Regions from separate parts of the Arthrobacter ramosus genome, predicted to be linked through region 1. Evidence: riboswitches for the same ligand, from Rfam matches in the RefSeq annotation. Region 1 holds a riboswitch; the other holds the start of a gene.

Region 1 (4,168 bases):
ACCCCTGTACGAAGAAATCGCGGGCTATTTGCAGGAAACCGGTGCCCTCCACCGCGTTGCGGCTGGAGGACACCGGCCTCATGACTCAGTTGAAGGAGACCGGATGATCCGGTCCTTCATCGCGGATGTCAGCCGCGCCGGATCAGTGCAAGCTTCCTGATCAGTTCAGGCTTCCTGACGTCACTCAACGTTTTCCTGCGGGAATCTCGAGCTCGGGCAAGTAGACCTTGCCGCCGGATGCCAGGAATTCCTCGCTCTTTTCGCGCATCCCGCTGTACATTTCCGCGATGGCTGCCTGGGAATCCGCGGAGCCGTATTCGTCGCGGATGTCCTGGCTGATGCGCATGGAGCAGAATTTCGGTCCGCACATGGAGCAGAAATGCGCCGTCTTGGCCGGTTCCGCCGGGAGAGTCTCGTCGTGGAACGCTTCGGCCGTGACCGGATCCAATGACAGCGCAAACTGGTCACGCCAGCGGAACTCGAAGCGGGCCTTGGACAGGGCATCGTCGCGTTCGTGGGCGCCGGGGTGTCCCTTCGCAAGGTCCGCGGCGTGGGCGGCGATTTTGTAGGTGATCACGCCTGTCTTGACGTCGTCCTTGTTTGGCAGGCCCAGGTGTTCCTTCGGGGTGACGTAGCAGAGCATCGCGGTTCCGTAGCGCGCAATCTCCGTGGCGCCGATGGCCGAGGTGATGTGGTCGTAGCCCGGAGCAACGTCGGTCACAAGCGGGCCCAAGGTGTAGAACGGTGCGCCGTCGCACAGTTCCTGCTGCCGCTCGACGTTCTCCCGGACGAGGTGGAACGGGATGTGCCCGGGGCCCTCCACCATGACCTGCACGTCGTACTTCCACGCCCGCTTCGTGAGCTCCGCGAGCGTGTCGAGCTCGGCGAACTGTGCGGCGTCGTTGGCGTCCGCCGTCGCTCCCGGGCGCAAGCCGTCGCCGAGCGAGAACGCGACGTCGTACTTGGCGAAGATTTCGCAGAGTTCGTCGAAGTGGGTGTAAAGGAAGTTTTCCTCATGGTGCGCCAGGCACCAGCCGGCCATGATGGAGCCGCCACGGGAAACGATGCCCGTCACGCGGTTCGCGGTGAGTGGCACGTACCGCAGCAACACGCCGGCGTGGATGGTCATGTAGTCCACGCCCTGCTCGCACTGTTCAATGACGGTGTCGCGGAAGATTTCCCAAGTGAGCTTGTTGGCTTCGCCGTTGACCTTCTCGAGGGCCTGGTAGATGGGCACGGTGCCGATCGGGACGGGCGAGTTGCGGATGATCCATTCGCGGGTGGTGTGGATGTCGTCGCCCGTGGACAGGTCCATGACCGTGTCGGCGCCCCATTGCGTGGCCCACTGCAGCTTGTCCACTTCTTCGGAGATGGAACTGGTGACGGCCGAGTTGCCGATGTTGGCGTTGATCTTCACGAGGAAGGCCTTGCCGATGATCATCGGTTCGGATTCGGGGTGGTTGATGTTGTTGGGAATGATGGCACGGCCGGCGGCGACTTCGCTGCGGACAAGTTCGACATCGCAGTTCTCGCGAAGTGCCACGAACTGCATTTCGGGCGTCACGATGCCCTGCTTGGCATAGTGCATCTGTGTCACGTTCTTGCCTTCGACGGCGCGGCGGGGCACCGGCTGTGCGCCCTTCCACTCTGCGGAGGCGGCGCCGCGGCGCACGGCCGACTTGCCGTCGTCGAGCAGGTTCCGTTCGCGGCCGCTGTATGCCTCGGTATCGCCGCGGGCTTCGATCCACTCGCTCCGGAACGGCTCCAGGCCAATCACAGGGTCACTGCCGGGCCCCGCGGTGCGGTACACCTGGAAAGGCGCGTTGGCCTCGCCGTTGGGGGACGGTTCCAAGGCGATTTCAGTCACTGGAACCCGGATTCCCGACTCTGCATCTTCCAGGAACGCGAGGGAATGGGACTTGAGGGATTGTGTCACCTCTTGCGCCGATCCGTTTTGGGTAGGGCTCAGCTGTGTTTCTTTGGTGCTCAAAGGATTACTCACTTCCTTCGCCGGCATTACCCGGACAGGTTCAACGGTCGCAGGCTGCGTCAGCCCGATCTCAGCCCTTGCAAGGGCCCCCGTGTGGTCGTAGACGAAGTTACCACAGCTGTGGGTGCTTGGGAGAGATGTGACCGAGGACAGATGTGACCGGGCCGGCAACGGCCCCGGGAACTAGGGTGGAATCATGGCGGAAATCACCGAGTTCAGCGGCGCCGTCCTCACCGGGCCGGAAAAGGAACGGCGCGGCCTCTGGTCGGTCGACGGACGGCTGACCTTTCTGCGGCCTCCTGCCGCGCCGGACGTCGTCCTGGACGGATGGGTGCTGCCCGGCCTTGTCGACGCGCACTGTCATGTTGGTTTGGGGAGGGGCGGAGCGGTGGACGACGAGACTGCCCGACTGCAGGCAACGGCGGACCGGAACGCCGGGACGCTCTTGATCCGCGACGCAGGATCCGCAAGCGACACGCGCTGGCTGCAGCGCCGGACGGACATGCCGAGGATCATCCGCGCGGGCAGGCACATCGCCAGGCAACGCCGGTACATCCCCGGACTGGCCGAAGAAGTCGAGCCCGAGGATCTCGTGGAGGCCGTGCGCAAGCAGGCACGGTCCGGAGACGGCTGGGTCAAGATCGTAGGGGACTGGATCGACCGCTCGGCAGGGGATCTTGGCCCGTCCTTTCCGGCCGCCATCGTCAAGGACGCGGTCACCGCGGCACACGACGAGGGAGCCCGGGTGACTGCCCATTGCTTCGCCGAAGGGACTATCGACGACATGCTCGACGCCGGCATCGACTGCATCGAGCACGCCACCGGTCTGTTGCCGCACCATATTCCCCGGCTGCTGGACCAGGGTGTGCCGATCGTCCCCACGCTCATCAACATTGCGACTTTTCCGGACATCGCGAAGCAGGCGGAAGCGAAGTTCCCGCGTTACGCCGCGCACATGACCAGGCTGTGGGAGCGCAGGCATGAACGCGTCGCCGAGGCATTCGACGCCGGAGTGCGGGTGTACGCCGGGACCGACGCCGGCAGCGTCATCAAGCACGGCCGGATCGGCGAGGAAATCCTGGAACTGCACCGCGCGGGCCTTCCGGCGGCCGCCGCCCTCGATGCCGCCTGCTGGTCCGCACGCGAGTGGCTGGGTGCCGACGGCATCAGCGAAGGTGCCAGTGCCGACGTCGTGCTCTACGCAAACGATCCCCGTGCGTCACTTGAGGTGGTGCTGAATCCGCAATGCACCGTGCTGAGGGGACATATTTCAGGAAGCGCCGGGCATTAGGAATAAATTGAAGCTTCAAGTAATTTAGATAGATAGAGGTTGCCGAAGGGCGGCGCCACAAAAAGCCGGGAGTTTCACATGACCATCACATCCAGCCAGGATCTCCTTCCTGCCGAACTCACCATGGGTACGGTCATGCTCAAAGTGGGGGACATGAAGCTCATGGTCGACTACTACCAGCGGGCGCTGGGGCTGGAGGTCGTGGCCGAACAGGATGGCGGACTCTACTTCGGCAGGCTCGGCAAGCCGTTGGTGCACCTCGCGCCGGCCTCCGGGCTCCAGATCCCGGGTCGCGGAGAGGCTGGACTCTTCCACACGGCCTTGCTCTTCGAAGACCAATCCTCGCTCGCCGCGACTGTTGCCTCGGCCGCGCAGTACGAACCCCACGCCTTCGTCGGCAGCGCGGACCACCTGGTCAGCGAGGCCTTCTACTTCACCGACCCTGAGGGCAACGGCATTGAGCTCTACTACGACAAGCCCCGCGAAGGCTGGGAGTGGAATGGCAGTTCGGTCGTCATGGACAGCCTGCCGCTCCCGCCGCAGCGCTACCTCCAGCAATACCTGAACGAAGCGGCGGTGACAGGCCAGCATGAGGCGGGCGCCGGCGTCGGGCATGTCCACCTCCAGGTGGGCGATGTGCAGACCGCCCATGATTTCTACGTCGACACCTTGGGCTTCGAGCAGACCGCCGGGTGGCACGGGCAGGCCCTGTTCGTCTCCGCGGGCGGCTACCACCACCACATGGCCATGAATGTCTGGAACAGTCGCGGCGCAGGTCCACGCAAGGACACGCTCGGTCTCGGCGAGGTTGTCATCGAGGTGCCGTCAGGAGACGACGTCGGCGCGCTCGACGACCGCCTCAAGGTTGCCGGCATTGCCTCCCACCA
Region 2 (4,168 bases), 200 kb from region 1:
CCCTGATCGGCAACGTCTACCTGGGCAAGGTCCAGAACGTTCTGCCGTCGATGGAAGCTGCGTTCGTGGACATCGGACGCGGCCGCAACGCCGTGCTGTACGCCGGTGAAGTCAACTGGGATGCCGTCACCCTGGAAGGCAAACCGCGCCGGATCGAAAACGCCCTGAAATCAGGCGATTCCGTGCTGGTCCAGGTCACCAAGGACCCCGTGGGCCACAAGGGCGCACGCCTGACGAGCCAGATTTCGCTTCCCGGCCGCTACCTTGTGTACGTGCCCGGCGGTTCAATGACCGGTATTTCCCGCAAGCTGCCCGACGTCGAGCGCAACCGTCTGAAGAAGATCCTCAAGGATCGCCTCCCGGAGAACGCGGGCGTCATTGTCCGCACCGCAGCCGAGGGTGCTTCCGAGGAAGAGCTGACGCACGATATCAACCGCCTGCGGGCCCAGTGGGAAGGCATCGAAAGCCAGTCCACGTCCACCAAGGTCCTGGCCCCGGAAGTGCTGTATGGCGAACCGGACCTCACCATCAAGGTTGTCCGCGACGTCTTCAACGAGGACTTCTCCAAGCTCATCGTCTCCGGCGATGAAGCCTGGGACACCATCGAGGCCTACGTCACCTATGTGGCGCCCGATCTGGTGGGACGCCTCGAAAAGTGGACCTCGGATCAGGACATCTTCTCGGCATGGCGCGTGGACGAACAGATCCACAAGGCATTGGAGCGCAAGGTCTTCCTGCCCTCCGGTGGTTCGCTCGTGATCGACCGCACCGAGGCCATGACGGTTGTTGACGTCAACACCGGGAAGTTCACCGGCAGCGGTGGCAACCTTGAGGAAACCGTCACCAAGAACAACCTTGAGGCTGCCGAGGAAGTGGTGCGCCAGCTTCGCTTGCGCGATATCGGCGGAATCATCGTCATCGACTTCATCGACATGGTCCTGGAATCCAACCGCGATCTCGTGTTGCGCCGCATGGTCGAGTGCCTCGGCCGGGACCGCACCAAGCACCAGGTCGCCGAAGTGACGTCGCTTGGATTGGTGCAGATGACCCGCAAGCGCATGGGCACCGGCCTGCTTGAGGTCTTCGGCGAGCAGTGCGAAACGTGCGCCGGTCGTGGAATCGTCACGCACGACGAGCCTGTGGAGCACCGTCGGGCCAACGTGGTGGCCGCTGAACACCACCACCCGCGGACGGAATCGCAGCCGGCCGTCCGCCCGGAGCAGCGCAAGCGTCGGCGCGGCAGGGGGACAGGGCAGGGGACGGCCGAGCTCCCGATCACCCCTCCTGTGCCGGTCCATACAGTGGAATCCACTGATCCGAATCGCCAGGCGGCCACCCGCGCAGCCCTTGCCACCATCGCGGCTGCAGCCCACGCTGCCCACCTGCACGACGACGAGCTCCACCACGCGGCGGAATTGCTCGCCGACCGGCACGTAGCGGAAGCCACCCCGGTCCAGGCCCCCGCGGCCCCGGTCCAGGCTCCCGCCGCTGCTTCGAGTAGCGAGGAACGTTCGAAGCCTGTGCTGCGATTCGGCGGCGAGGAAGTTGCGTTGCCCTTCGTACACCACGAAGAGGAGCCGGCGAGTGGTGCACCTGCCATGAGCCTGGATCTGTTGGCACAGGCATTCGCGGGCCTTGGAGAAGCTCCGGAGACCGCGGCGACGGCAACAGAAGCCAAAGAAGCGCCCGCAGGGGCCCCCGCGGGCGTTGCAAGCGGGGAATCGGGTTCGCGTGGACGCCGAGGCCGCCGCAACCGTAGTGCCAGCCGGGCCCAGGGTTCCGCCAACGCCACCAACGTGGAGCACCACGAGGTTGCCGCGGCTGCCTCCGGTGGGGCCGCGCACGAGGCCAAGGCGACGGACGCGGGTCCCGCGAAGGCGACGGCGGCAGCGGAACCGATCATCCTCGGAGTCGGCGTGCCCAAGTCCGAACTCTAAGCGCAGTACCCTGTCCGAAGCCCCGGCCGTTTTCGCTCCTGTGGAAACCGCCGGGGCTTCGGCGTTGCCGGCCAATCCACCGGACCTCCCCACAGTGCGGTTGCAAAGGGGGATTTCAGCGGGCGAGGTGTGATCCGGGTTAAGCTAGGGGACTGACACGGGGTGCCGCGCACCAAGCCGGCTGAGACCAGACCCGTTGAACCTGTCCGGTTAGCACCGGCGAAGGGATGTCTCGCATGACAGTTTCGGCGCAATCAGCCGTCTACCCGCTCAAGGCCGTCCGGCGACCTATCCCGAGGGTCCTCAGCATTGCCGGCTCGGATCCTTCGGGTGGTGCCGGGATCCAGGCAGACCTGAAGAGCATCGCGGCCAACGGCGGCTATGGCATGGCCGTCATCACGGCGCTCACCGTGCAGAACACCCAGGGAGTCACTGCCGTCCACGTGCCTCCCGTGGAGTTCCTGCGCCAGCAGTTGGACGCCATTAGCGACGACATCACGGTTGATGCCGTCAAGATCGGCATGCTCGGGGACGCGGCGGTCATCCACGAAGTCCGCCGCTGGCTCGGCGAGGCGCGTCCCGCCGTCGTCGTGCTGGATCCGGTGATGATCGCCACCAGCGGCGACCGGCTCCTGGCGGAGTCCGCTGAAACTGCCCTGCGGGAGCTTCTGCCCCTCGCTGACTTGGTGACCCCCAACCTTCCTGAATTGGCCATGCTGCTTGGCGAACCTGAAGCCACTGACTGGGCATCGGCGTTGGAGCAAGGCAAACGCCTGGCTGCCGCCTGTGGGAACACCGTCCTGGTGAAGGGTGGCCATCTTCAGGGAGCGGGCTGCCCCGACGCCCTGGTCAACACCGGGGGAGTCCTGAGCCAGGACGTGGTGGAATTCGCCGGGCGACGGGTGGAGACCCGCAACAGCCATGGCACGGGATGCTCCCTGTCGTCGGCGATGGCGACGGCCAAGGCGCGGCTCGGCGATTGGGAGTCCGCCTTGCGTGTGGTCAAGCCTTGGCTTCAGGAGGCGCTGATCCAGTCCGAGGTGCTGGAAGTGGGGAAGGGCAACGGGCCGATCCATCATTTCCACGCGCTCCGGCACGCCCTTCAACCGGGCGACTTTGCCGTCCGGATGTGGGACGCCGCCCAAACGGAACTTGCGGCCATTTATGGCTTGGACTTCATCCAGCACTTGCAGTCCGGTGGGCTCAGCGAGGCGCAGTTCAGCTATTACCTGTCGCAGGATGCCATCTATCTCAACGGCTATTCCCGGGTCCTGGCGCGGGCAAGCGCCCTCGCCCCAAACGAAACCGAACAGCTGTTCTGGGCCCGCGGCTCGCAGATGTGCCTTGAAGTCGAGTCCGAGCTGCATCGGAATTGGCTCAGCGGACGCCAGGTAAGCGGAGAGCTGGGCCCGGTCACCAAGGCCTACGTGGACCACTTGCTTGCGGCGTCGGCGTCGGGCAGCTATGCCGTCCTGCTGGCTGCCGTGCTGCCTTGCTACTGGTTGTACGCCGAGGTGGGACAGCAGCTCCACCATGGCTATCTACAGGCGGGAGCGTCGGACGAGCACCCTTATGCGGACTGGCTGCGTACATACGCAGACGAGGCGTTCGCCGAGGCCACCCGCAAGGCGATCGACATCACGGACGCCGCCGCGCAGGCCGCATCACCTGCGGAGCGTGCCGCCATGATGGAGGCGTTTGCCCAATCCTGCCGTTACGAAACGGCGTTCTTCGATGCTCCAAGGTTGCACGGCTGAACCCGGTTCCTGCCGGGGAAGGACAGGATGAAGCGCCTGTTCCGGCGGGCGCTGCAGCGTGTCGGACTGAGGATCCGAGCTTTTCCCGGCCGGCAGGGTAAGGTGGACGGGCACGGTACCGGGTGGCGCATAGCCAGTCTGTGGCAGTCATCACGTGGCAGCCCCCGGACCTGGCCTCATTTGCAGCCGAAGGCGAAACTAGCGTAATCTAGATCTTCGGTGCTTACGCCAACACTTGGGTTATGCCCCCAGAAACTGTTCATTTGGAACTGACCTTTCATTTGGAACTATTCGAGGGATGACTCATGGATTCCGTACCGGAGTCCACGGCGTTGAGGCACAGCGTGAACCAGGCCCGTTTTCGGATCGGGGTTCCGCACGCAAATTTAGTAATAAACGTCGAGAGAAGTGAGTGCCCAAGTGGTGTACGCGATTGTCCGCGCAGGCGGCCGCCAAGAAAAGGTTTCCGTTGGA

What was found. Region 1 has a riboswitch for thiamine pyrophosphate ahead of thiC (phosphomethylpyrimidine synthase ThiC). Riboswitches for the same ligand answer to the same signal wherever they lie in the genome.
Region 2: linked by a shared signal. The riboswitch ahead of thiD (bifunctional hydroxymethylpyrimidine kinase/phosphomethylpyrimidine kinase) and the one ahead of thiC (phosphomethylpyrimidine synthase ThiC) in region 1 are both predicted to bind thiamine pyrophosphate.

The regions. Positions count from the first base shown of each region.
Region 1 covers NZ_BAAAWN010000001.1:1,553,072-1,557,239, forward strand. Annotated here, with positions in the region: gene ABD742_RS07285 (alpha/beta fold hydrolase) at 1-160, shown strand, start outside; gene thiC (phosphomethylpyrimidine synthase ThiC) at 185-1,990, opposite strand; TPP riboswitch at 1,986-2,093, opposite strand; gene ABD742_RS07295 (amidohydrolase family protein) at 2,187-3,281, shown strand; gene ABD742_RS07300 (VOC family protein) at 3,360-4,168, shown strand, end outside.
Region 2 covers NZ_BAAAWN010000001.1:1,757,148-1,761,315, forward strand. Annotated here, with positions in the region: gene ABD742_RS08220 (Rne/Rng family ribonuclease) at 1-1,937, shown strand, start outside; TPP riboswitch at 2,086-2,182, shown strand; gene thiD (bifunctional hydroxymethylpyrimidine kinase/phosphomethylpyrimidine kinase) at 2,174-3,694, shown strand; gene rplU (50S ribosomal protein L21) at 4,115-4,168, shown strand, end outside.